3 regions of the Ruegeria sp. AP7 genome follow, and region 3 is predicted to be linked to each of the others. Evidence: riboswitches for the same ligand, from Rfam matches in the RefSeq annotation. Region 3 holds a riboswitch; each other region holds the start of a gene.
The links. Region 3 has a riboswitch for cobalamin ahead of ACR0KN_RS00315 (DUF1636 family protein). Riboswitches for the same ligand answer to the same signal wherever they lie in the genome.
Positions count from the first base shown of each region.

Region 1: another riboswitch for cobalamin. It lies ahead of ACR0KN_RS17865 (DUF4198 domain-containing protein); the one in region 3 lies ahead of ACR0KN_RS00315 (DUF1636 family protein).
Region 2: another riboswitch for cobalamin. It lies ahead of ACR0KN_RS12320 (DUF1636 family protein); the one in region 3 lies ahead of ACR0KN_RS00315 (DUF1636 family protein).

Region 1 is NZ_JBQFVT010000012.1:21,752-25,752, reverse strand. It holds gene ACR0KN_RS17875 (acetolactate synthase large subunit) at 1-419, shown strand, start outside; gene ACR0KN_RS17870 (aldehyde dehydrogenase family protein) at 416-1,801, shown strand; cobalamin riboswitch at 1,914-2,116, shown strand; gene ACR0KN_RS17865 (DUF4198 domain-containing protein) at 2,247-3,032, shown strand; gene cbiM (cobalt transporter CbiM) at 3,039-3,650, shown strand; gene ACR0KN_RS17855 (cobalt ABC transporter permease) at 3,647-4,001, shown strand, end outside.
Region 2 is NZ_JBQFVT010000005.1:255,753-259,753, forward strand. It holds gene ACR0KN_RS12305 (FecCD family ABC transporter permease) at 1-442, opposite strand, end outside; gene ACR0KN_RS12310 (ABC transporter substrate-binding protein) at 444-1,391, opposite strand; gene ACR0KN_RS12315 (ABC transporter ATP-binding protein) at 1,408-2,193, opposite strand; gene ACR0KN_RS12320 (DUF1636 family protein) at 2,190-2,546, opposite strand; cobalamin riboswitch at 2,785-2,992, opposite strand; gene ACR0KN_RS12325 (catalase family protein) at 3,324-4,001, shown strand, end outside.
Region 3 is NZ_JBQFVT010000001.1:65,194-69,194, forward strand. It holds gene cobN (cobaltochelatase subunit CobN) at 1-610, opposite strand, end outside; gene cobW (cobalamin biosynthesis protein CobW) at 616-1,671, opposite strand; gene ACR0KN_RS00315 (DUF1636 family protein) at 1,668-2,048, opposite strand; cobalamin riboswitch at 2,133-2,335, opposite strand; gene ACR0KN_RS00320 (NAD(P)-dependent oxidoreductase) at 2,481-3,437, shown strand; gene ACR0KN_RS00325 (hypothetical protein) at 3,982-4,001, shown strand, end outside.

The DNA of each region.
Region 1 (4,001 bases), on a different contig from region 3:
GGGCAGGTTTACCTTCGGCCATGATGGCAGCGAAGCTATATCCCGAACGCAGGGTCATGGCCATTTGCGGTGACGGAGGGTTCATGATGAACAGCCAGGAGATTGAAACCGCCGTTCGTCTTGGCCTCAATCTGGTTGTTACTGTTCTGAATGACAGCTCGTACGGAATGATCCGTTGGAAGCAGTCGCATGCGGGGTTTGATGATTGGGGATTGGAATTCAAGAATCCTGATTTTGTGCAATACGCCAACAGCTATGGTGCTGCGGGTCATCGGGTCGAAAGGACAGAAGATCTGGTGCCTACCTTTGAAAAAGCGTTTGAAGCAGGTGGTGTGCATCTGATCGACTTGCCGGTCGATTACAGTGAAAACCAACGTGTCCTCATTGATGAGCTTGCGGCGAAGGTCTGTCTGATATGAGTAATGTTGTTGAAGTTCTGAACCCGTTTGATCTTGAGAAAATCGGCAGTGTCGAGGTTAAAAGCTGGAACGATATCAATGTGATGCTGAACGTGGCACACGGTCTGCACCGTGATCGGGGCACTTGGTTGCCTGCTTACAGGCGGATTGAGGTTCTGAAGAATGCAGCCCGGATCATGTCCGGCCGCGCGGAAGACCTTGCGATGCTGATCGCCAGCGAAGGTGGCAAACCCTTGATTGACGCGCGCATCGAAGTGGCACGTGCTATTGATGGTGTCGAACTGTGTATCCATGAAATCGGGCAGATGGCGGGCCGGGAAATACCGATGGATCTGACAGTAGCAGGATCGGGTCGGATTGCCTTTACACAGCGTGAACCCATCGGCGTTGTGGTTGCCGCAAGCGCGTTTAACCATCCGTTGAACTTGATCGTACATCAGGTGGCCCCGGCTGTGGCCACTGGATGCCCGGTCCTCGTCAAACCGGCGCTTGATACACCACTGTCATGCGAAGCATTTGTCGACATCCTGTATGAGGCTGGCCTGCCAAAGGAGTGGTGCCATCTGGCGATTTGCCAAAATGATGTAGCTGAACGGATGATCACGGACGCGCGCGTCGGATTCTTTTCTTTCATCGGATCGGCACGTGTCGGGTGGATGCTGCGCTCGAAGCTGGCGCCGGGGACGCGATGCGCGTTGGAGCACGGCGGAGCGGCGCCAGTTATCATCGATGAGACAGCCGACATTGATGCCATGATCCCCTTGTTGACCAAGGGTGGATTTTATCATTCCGGTCAAGTTTGTGTCTCGGTTCAGCGTGTTTTTGCTCCATCAGGGATGGCGGAAACGGTCGCTCGAAAGTTGGCAGAAGCCGCGTCAGCGCTGAAGGTGGGTGATGCCCGTGACGCCAGCGTGGAATGTGGGCCACTGATCCGTCCGGGTGAAGTTGATCGCGTAGAACAATGGGTAGACGAAGCGGTTGCGGGAGGTGCCCGCGTAATGACAGGGGGTAAACGGCTGGGCCGAACGACCTATGCACCGACTGTCCTTCTAAACCCACCGGCTGATGCGAGTGTGTCCACCTCCGAAATCTTCGGGCCGGTTGTTTGTGTTTATGAATATGATGATCTTAGTGCTGCATACGACGCTGCAAACGCTCTTCCTTTTGCATTTCAGGCGTCGGTCTTTACCAAATCCCTGGATACAGCAATGCATGCCGTGCGGTATTTGGACGCCACGGCCGTCATGGTGAACGATCATACTGCTTTTCGGGTCGACTGGATGCCATTCGCGGGTCGCCGTCAATCAGGGTACAACACCGGCGGTATCGGCTACACCATGCATGACATGACGCAAGATAAGATGGCTGTAATACGGCTGTGATGAAGCTGTCAGGATCGATCCGATACTGATCGAGCGAATGTGGGTACTCTAATTTCGCAAATGGCCTGCTTAGTGACGGAAACGATTGTTGACCGCGCTTTGCATGTTCTGGCATGAACACGCCATGTTCGGTTCCGGGGGATTCCCCCGGAAGCAATAGGGAATGTAGTACGGTGCTCTTCGCGCCAAATCTGCAACTGCCCCCGCAACTGTAAGCGGCGAGCGCGGCTGACAATGCCACTGGGATATCCCGGGAAGGCCAGCATAGCGCTTTGACCCGCAAGTCAGGAGACCTGCCGAACACGCGCCCTCGGAAAGGGTGCTCATTGTCGGCGACGGGGTGTGCGCTGTATCCGTTTGTCTCGGTCGACGAACGGACGCGGGCCCTCCCCAAGTCAAAACCAAATATGTGCCGGGGAAGGCGCGACCTGAGAAGGACTGAGTTTTGAAGATATTGTTTTTGGCAGCCGCAGCTGCTGCAGTGATGCCTACGTTTGCGAGCGCTCATTTCCTACTGGAATACACAGAAAACACGATGATCGAGCGACCCGGTGATGTGCCGGTAAAGCTGATATTCTGGCACCCGTTTGAAGCCGGTCATGTGATGACGCTTGAAAAACCGGAAGAATTCTATGTGATCCACAACGGCAGTAAAACCGATCTGCTGGACACATTGGAAGAAACCACATTTGACGGCCCAGACAACAGCGCCAAGGCGTTCAAAGGCTCGGTCCCGGTGAAGCGTTCGGGCGACTATGTGGTGGTGACCGTTCCTGCGCCCTACTACGAAGAATCTGAGGATATTTATATCCAGCAGATCACCAAGGCCTATCTGAACCGAAATGAACTGCCCACCGACTGGGATCAGCCGCAAGGTCTGGCAACAGAAATCCTGCCGCTGAACAAGCCCTACAACATCATTGCGGGCTCAACTTTCACGGGTCGCGTGCTGAGCGAGGGCAAACCAGTTGCAGGGGTCGAGATTGAGATCGAATACATCGCCGCCGCCCCTGACCTGAAAGGCACGGGCGCCGCTGCACCGACGGTGTCGCCGCTGCCAGGTGGTGCACTGGTCGCGATTTCGGACGAGAATGGATATTTCAGTTTTGGTGTACCCAAAGCCGGTTACTGGGGTTTCGCCGCTCTGGGCTCTGGTCCGAAAACCGAGCATGAAGGTAAAGAGCTGAGCCAGGATGCCGTGATCTGGATCCGCGCCTGGGATCTGGAGTAGGCCCTTATGCACATTGTAGATGGTGCTCTTTCGAACCCTGTCGTAATCGGCGGTGCGATCGCTGCTGCAGGCGGGATTGCAATGGGGCTGAGGTCGCTGGATCTGGATCGCATTCCCACAGCGGGTGTTCTGTCAGCCAGTTTCTTCGTTGCTTCGCTGATTCATGTGCCGATTGGCCCATCTTCTGTGCATCTGATCCTGAATGGCCTGGCCGGGCTTCTACTCGGTTGGGCCGCCTTTCCGGCCTTGTTTGTCGGGCTGCTGTTACAGGCTGTTTTCTTTGGATTTGGTGGACTGACCGTTTTGGGGATCAATACCGTGAACATTGCTCTGCCAGCGGTACTGACCTGGATGATCTTTGGCCGCCTCATCGCCCGAGGCTCGGCCATTCAGGGGGCGATTTGGGGCGGTATCGGGGGGGCGTTCTCAATCGCAGCCACAACCGCGTTTGTTGCCATTTCACTGGCGATGTCCGGTGACGCGTTCCTGCCTGCGGCCAAGCTGGTGTTTTTCGCCCATATACCGGTTATGGGCATTGAAGCCATGCTTACGGGGTTTGCCGTGATGTTGGCGCGCAAGGTGAAACCGGAACTGTTCAAAAAGGCGGTTTTAACATGAAACAACTGGTTGTTATTGCCACGCTGATGCTCACACCGATTTCGGCCCTCGCACACAAGGTCATCGCGGGGGTTTTCCCCGCTGGCGAAGCGATCGAGGGTGAGCTGGGGTTCTCCAATGGCGATATGGCAAGCGACCAGGAAGTTTTCGTCTACGGCCCCGATGGTGCTGAACTAGGTCACACCGTTACCGATGGGGACGGGTTCTTTTTGTATATCCCCACAAAACCTGTTGCGCATACCTTCAAGGCCGATCTTGGCGCGGGCCATGTGGCAGAAGTGACAATGCCCGCAAACGAGGTGGCCGAGATCATGGGAGTTGCCGCTGAGGTTGCGGAGATCGGCGCTCAGT
Region 2 (4,001 bases), on a different contig from region 3:
CACTTGTGCGCAAACCGTGAACCAGCGCCAATACAACGCCCGACGCGACGAGCCCTCCGCAGAAGGCGGCGAGCGGCAGTGTCCAAAAACCCAGCACATCTCCGGTTACGGTGATGACAAACACCGCACCTGCGGCGGCCCCCGAAGACAAGCCAAAGAGAAAAGGGTCGGCAAGATCGTTGCGAGTGGTGGTTTGTAGGACGACGCCAACGATACCAAGTCCGGCGCCTATCACAGCGGCGAACAATGCACGGGGCAACCTGAGATCAAACACGATCCGGTGCATCGGAGACATCTCGCCGTCGTCGATACCCGTGCCACGCATAATTGCAGTAAATGTCTCAGACACCGGGATCGAGGTGGTTCCGTAAATCGTGGAAACCAGCACAAGGGCGGCCAAAATAGCCGCCCCCAGCAGAAGTGTTAAGCCAAATCGGCCCATATCAGTTGAGGCCCGGATGCATCGCTTGAGCCATTTTCGAGATCGCCTCAATATTTGCGGGGCCAGGTGTCAATTCTTCGTACCGCAAGCCGATCCAACGCTCATTCTTGACGGCATCTGTCTGCGACATCACCGGATGCTCTTGCAGGAATTTGAAGGTATCTGCCGCGCCGTTGCCGGTCTGATAATCCAGCAGCACCAGGAATTCGGGGTTAGATGCGGCCACGGCTTCCCAGGAACTACGCCCCCAGCTTGTATCCATGTCATGGGTGACATTCTCACCACCCGCCGCAGCGATCATAGCATCGGGAATGGCAAACTTCCCAGCAGTGAACGGTGCATCCGCCGGACCATCCAACAAGAAAACTCGAGGTTTCGGCAACTCGGTCGTTTGCGCCTCGATCGCGGCCAATTCGTCTTTCCATTCGCTCACTAGCGCCTCGGCCTTGTCCTCGACCTGCATAACCTTGCCAAGACGCAGAACATCGTCAAACAGCAGGTCCATGCTGGACTCGGGGCGATCCTTGTCCAAATGCACACAGCTTTCGGTCAGGATCATGGTTTTGATCCCGAAGGGCTCCAATGTGGCTGGTGTCACATCCCCACCCGGTTTCATTCCATAATACCAGCCCGCGAAAAACAAATCTGGGTCCGCTGCGACGAGGTTCTCAACAGTGGGGTATTTCGGCGCTAGCTCCGGAATGTCACCCCGCAAGGTATCGAATTCCGGGCTGGTCTTGTACCAGCCGGTGATCCCGGTGAGGCCGACGATCTTGTCCTGTAGCCCCAAAGCAAAAGCCATATCCGTCATGTTCATGTCATGCACGACCAACCGTTCCGGCAACGTCTCAAACACAAGGGGTTCGCCGCAATTGTCTACGGTGACTTCCTGCGCTGCAGCGCTACTTGCAATGGCAGTGACCAAAGCCACGGACCAGATGTGTTTCATCAATATTCTCCTGAGTTTATGTAGAAACAGTGGTTCTTCGGATATCAAGAGCCGGTATCACGCGACCCTCATGGTGAAAGCACAGATAATCCACGCCAAAGGTTTCACGGACCCGTTCGGGCGTCAGAACTTCGGCGACCGTGCCAAATCCGGTCAGGCGCGTGGATTTCATCAAAGCAACATGTGTGGCGAATTCAGGGATCATGACCAGATCGTGCACGATCATTACCACTGTGACCCCAAGATCGGCGACCAGCGATAGCATCCGCCCCTTTGCGTCTGGATCCAGATGATTGGTGGGTTCATCGAGAAACAGCAAAGAGGGGTTTTGTGCCAAGGCGCGCGCAATATGCGCACGCTGACGCTCGCCCCCAGAAAGCTGAGCCATCCGCTTTTCTGCCAATGGAGCCAGATCAGTGAGGTCAAGTATCCGGTTCAGTTCGCATGCATGATCTTCGGCCGAGCGATCTGCGCGAATGGGAATCTGACCCAATGCCACATAATCACGCAGTGACAGACGCCCATCAGGAAATTCCTGCTGGCTGACAACGGCTATCATGCGGGCGCGTTCTTTTGCGGATAGGTGCTTGAGGCTTTGTCCATTCATACGCACATCCCCCAATGCCAGTGCTTCGGCACCACAGAGTAGATTCAAAAGCGTTGTTTTACCTGCCCCGTTCGGACCAGCGATCGCAAGAATAGCGCCCTCGTCCAAGGCGAACGAAACGCCTTGCAACAAGATATCTCCGTTAAGCGCGTAATATTCCAGATTTTCGGCAATCAGAAAGCTTTGCTTGGTCATAGCGCTTCCTCAAGCTCAATACGCGGCAGGCGTGAGAGAGTTTTCGTGAACAATGCCCGTGGCCGATCAGTGGCATTTGTCCAACCATCGCCACTGCGCAGATACTGATGGGCAAATTCAACGATCGCGTCCAAATCTTCATCTGTAGAAATGTCACCAAATAGATATTGTGCTTTGCCACGGGCCTGAAAGCCGATGGTGGTTGGCCTTTCACAACCCGCCATACAATTCACAGAGCGGATCACAAATTCCCTCGGCAATATATGCTTCAACGCCTGGGGTACTTTGTCTGCACTTTCGCCACTTCTGCAGCTCGCGCAGACAAGAAGGATATGATCAACATTGTTCGTCATCTCGCCACCGTTTATTGCGCAATTAAAGTTTTTGCAATGTTATATCGTAACGCTCTGATTATTCTGAACACCGCGTTGGGCTCCCCGCATCGGCGGTTCACGTTGTCGACAATGTATTGATCAGCTATTTTCGCATTTCTCACTCCGCTTGTTTCCAAGCGCAGACGGAAGCTGCCAGTCGTGTGCACACGTGTGAAACGTGTCATCAATACCTCCTTCCAGGACGCCCCGCCCCGGGTTGGTTGAACAATTGATGGCAGGTCTCCTGACTTGCGGGTCTGCGCTTGGCCAACCTTCCCGACCCTTGGGGTCAGTGGCTATTTGGCATAGCTCACCGCTTACAGTTGCGGGGGCAGTTACGGAATTGGCGCCGCTTGGCATTCCTCACCGTATTCCCTTTTCATCCCTCTGACGTATCGTTGGGAACCATCTGCTGCCTGAGTGCCCGAGATCAAGAAATGCGTCAATAACTTTCTCCAAGCTTAAGTCTTCGAAAGTAAGCCAACGCAACACTAGCGAATACGGCGCCAACCGTGTCCGTTTTGAAGTCGTAAATCGATGAATCCCACCCTACCAACTATTGACCGGTATACTTCATTCTGACGCGAAAACGGCTGTTTGACATCGAAGGGAATGAGGCAATAAGGCTGCCATAAGTCACTTCGTTTGAAAGAAAAACCAAAAAGGGTTAATCTACGGGCATTTAGAAGGGGCTGGCTGTCGGATATTTTTGTAGAGGTTAATTATTGCCTGGGCTTGCTCGGGAAAAGGGGGTTCGTGACACATTCTTTGCCAAACACTTCACCTGAAGACGTGGTTGACGATATCATCGATCAGAATTTTGAAGCGATCGCGAAGTGGAAAGGTCGAAGGTTAAGAGCGCAACATGGGCGCAGCCATGGATGTGTCAAAGCCACTTTCACAATCCGGGACGATCTGCCGGAAAGGTTGCGCCATGGCCTTTTCGAAAAAGCAGTAAGTTATTCTGCAGCAGTTCGCTTTTCCAACGGTGCGCATCTGGATGATCGTAAAACCGATGCCCATGGAATGGCGGTCAAGCTATTTGATGTGCCGGGCACCAAACTGATCGACGTCGAGGCACTTTCACAACTCAACATCTCGCAAATCAGCGATGAGTTCGACTTTGTTCTTGTCGATCGGGACACTTTCCCCAGCTACCTTTCCGACGATTATGAACGGCTAAGCAGACTGATCGCTACTCTGCAAGCCCTACAACACGCGGCAAATAAGCGTCGCAGCTGGTCATTGAAGCTGATCACTCGAGGGTTGGTGGCCCTGTTTCGCGCATTTGCCACACAAAAAGGCAGGCGAAGTCTTCAGACTGCGAGCGATTTTGCCTCGAACTACATGCAGTCGCCATTCGAGGCGCATTTCTGGTCAACGACGCCCTATCGGCTGGGGACTGACCTGACAGTACGATACCTCGCCCGCAGC
Region 3 (4,001 bases):
TAATGCGTTTTGCATCGCCCGAAAAAGCTGTGTCCGCCGGTATCACGCCACGATCCGGGCACCAGGCGCCGTAATCCGGTATGGTCTTTGCCCCCATCACCGGACCGGCATATAGTCCCGCCGCCAGCGCCATCTGTGCGAGCGCGGCCTGTGCCGCAACCTCTCCGCCGGTATCACACAGATGCGCCAAGCGCCGCAGGGTTGAGACGGGCAGGGTGGAGTACTCATCCAGCCGCGTATCCTCGCGCCCGTCCGCAGGCAGGACAGCCAATGCGATCCCCTTGGCCTGTGCCAGTGCCAGAACCTGCTGCAAGCCGTAAGACCAATATGGCACGCCGCCAATCAGGCGGATCAAGATGCCTTTGGCCCCCTCGAGCGTCTGTTCAACATATGTGTCGACTGACAGGGGATGTTTTAGAGCTGTCAGGTTGGCCAACCGCAGGGTTGGCATGCGCCCGTCTGGCCCGCCACCGCGATGCCAGCCCGCCGCGAAAGCGCCAAGATCACTGTCAGAAAAGGACAGCACCACCAAGTCCGCCGGGCTCTGGCCCAGATCGGTTGGGGTCTCGGTTTCCTCTAACCCGTGGCTTTCGCGGAAGACGACGTGCATGAATCTTACTCGGCGGCCTCGGTCACACCCACAAGGATATCACGGATTTCGGCCTCTTTGATATCATCATGCTCGGCGATGACCACAAGGCGCGAGCGGCGCTCTTCACCAGGTTCCCACGGGCGGTCATACTGATGACGTACCCGCGAGCCGACGGCCTGTACCAGCAGGCGCATGGGCTTGCCCTGAACCGCGGCATAGCCTTTGACGCGCAGGATGTTCAGTTCCTTTGCCAGGCGTTCGATCTTGGCGACCAGATCCAGCGGATCAGTCTGTTCCGGCAGTTCGACGATGATGCTTTCAAAATCGTCATGCTCGTGATCGTGATGACCATCATGATGGCTGGGACGCGCTTCCATGTCGTCCTCGGCAGCAGCTTCAAGGCCCAAGACAACGCGCACGTCCACGACACCTTCTGCGACTTCGACGACGGGTAGGGGGCGAGGGGCTTCGGCCGCGATGACCTCTTTGGCTTTGGCGACACCTTCGGGACCAGCCAGATCGGGCTTGGTCAGCAGGATGATGTCGGCGCAGGAGATCTGATCTTCAAACACTTCCGATAGTGGCGTCTCGTGGTCGATCGACTCATCGGCAAGGCGCTGGGCGTCTACCGCTTCGACATTGGGTGCAAACCGACCAGCGGCAACAGCTTCGGCATCGGCCAAAGCGATCACGCCGTCGACGGTGGTTTTCGAGCGAATGTCTGGCCAGTCGAACGCTTTAAGCAGCGGCTTGGGCAGGGCCAGGCCCGAAGTTTCGATCAGGATGTGATCGGGGCGCGGCTCCAAGGCCATAAGCGCTTCGATCGTGGGAATGAAATCGTCGGCCACAGTGCAGCAGATGCAGCCATTGGCCAGTTCCATGATGTTTTCTGCTGGGCAATCCGGGATTGCGCAGGATTTCAGGATATCGCCATCGACACCCACATCGCCGAACTCATTGACTACAACAGCCAAGCGCTTGCCTTGCGGGTTCTGCATCAAATGCTTGACCAGCGTCGTTTTGCCCGAGCCCAGAAAGCCGGTGATCACGGTGACGGGCAGTTTTTCGAGATTGCTCATTTCAGGGCTCCAATCGGGGGAATACGGGCCGCGCAATTCTTGCGGAAGTGTTCGGGGCGTTCACGCCATTTGACCAGCCCGTCCTCGGTATTAAGGTACTTGGTGGCACCTTCAATGATGGTTTCGACGTGATCGGTTTCGCTGAGGTGTTCGTAAACGAATGTCCAGCGATCAGGTCCGCCACGCAGCACGATAGAACAACCCTCATCGCAGTTTGAAAGGCATTCTACTGCTTTCAGGGTGATGCCTTCCGGCAGGGCGGCCTGTTCAAGCGCTTTGTGCAGCAATGTGCCGGGGCGTTGGGCGTCGTCTTCGACGGGTAGGCCGCGACGACAGGTGGTGCAGACCAGCAGTTCGACCGGTGTGGTCTCGGTCATGTCTCTCATCCCCCAAATCCTCTTCGTGGGGGACGGGGTTTCATGCGGGCCGATCAAAGCCCCACACCGGAACACCCCGTCCGGTTTCATCTTCGGGCGTTGGCAGGTCTCCCGGCTTGCGGATGTCAGAGCGGCGCTCTGTCGGATGTCCCGCCTTCCCGGCATTCGCCAGTGGCTTGGGCACCCTCTCCGGTCACGGTCGCGGGGGCGGCTGCGTTTGACGGAAAATCCGCTGACGCATTCCCTTTTCATCTGCTGCTGCAGACACCAACACTTGGCTCTTGGGACAGCATCACCCCCCTTGTCAAGCGAGTCTCGCTCAACTGTGCGTACAGGGGCAAAAAAGCGACCTCTGAGGGTCGCTGGACGGCATGACTTAGGTCAACAGGCGTGTTCGCATGTGCATCGAAAGACGAACAGGGAGAGCGTCATATGAAAGTAGGCTTCATCGGGCTGGGAAACGTGGGCGGAAAATTGTCGGGCTCGCTGCTGCGCAATGGGATTGACCTGACCGTTCATGACCTCAACCCTGATCTTGTGTCTGGTTTTGTCGCGCAGGGTGCGAAGGCAGCTAAAAGCCCCGCCCAATTGATGCGTGATTGTGACGCCGTGATTACCTGTCTGCCATCTCCTGCCGCCTCGGACGCGGTAATGCAGGAGATGCTGTCCGAAGTGACATCCGGTAAGATCTGGATGGAAATGTCCACCACAGACGAATCGGAAGTAAAACGATTGGGTGCTTCGGTGATCGAACGTGGGGGGGCTGCAGTCGATTGCCCGGTATCGGGCGGGTGTCATCGGGCGGCTACGGGCAATATTTCGATCTTCGCAGGCTGCGATCGAGAAACATTTGAGCGCATTCTGCCGTTCCTGACGACGATGGGGCGCCGCGTTTTGCACACAGGCGATTTGGGATCGGCCTCAGTGTTGAAGGTGCTGACAAACTATTTGGCAACCGCAAATCTGATCACTTGCGCCGAGGCTTTGGTGACCGCAAAGGCCGCAGGGATGGATCTTGGCACGACCTATGAGGCGATCAAAATTTCGTCGGGTACATCATTTGTGCACGAAACGGAAAGCCAAGTGATTCTGAATGGGTCCCGCGATATTTCATTCACCATGGATCTGGTCAAAAAGGATATCGGTCTGTTTCAGGAGGTCGCCGACCGCGCCGGGGTGCCGCTGGAGATAAACCCGGTGATGATCAAGATTTTTGAGGACGGGATCTCTCGCTATGGAGAGAGAGAGCTATCTCCCAACATCATCAGGCGGCTGGAGGATGCGACCGGGCTTGAGATTCGGGCACCGGGATTTCCAGCCGAGATGCTGGACGATGAGCCAGAAAAGCCGGGCTATGAGGTGATCCCGCAATATCGACGGAGTGCTTGAGGTCAAGATAAAGAGATTACTTGATTTTGATGAAGGCCCTTCAACTCTTTGGTTCTTTGTGATGTGTTGAGCTCTGGCGTTGCAAGAATTAAGCACATTAATTGGAGTTGATTGCCTGGTTGCAGCGATCGGATTTGGATTGGAAACCACTCGACTTGGAAGTAGCTTTCATTGATCAGTTGGATAACACTCTGACAATTGATCCAGAGGCCACGAACCCAATTCAATTTGCGATGCAGTTTCAGAGAGTTGGCCCCGCTTCGGAGGAACGTTGCGCTATGCGTAGCTTAGCAACTCGGACATGAAAGTGATCTTTGCATATCGCATCGGCCAGAAAACAATGGGTGGCAAGGCGATGCGTGTTGACCAGTTGGCTGCAATGGCGCGCGCGCATTTATCGGAGCGATACACATTCGAAGTCGTGTTGGCTCCCAAAGCCTCTCGGGTACATGCGTGTCGGCGATTTGTAGACTCCTGCAGGGACGCAATTGTGATTTTTCACAAAAGTGCTGCATCAAATTTGGGGCAGGAGTTTAGAGCGTCCTTGAAGAAAGTCGCGGCAGG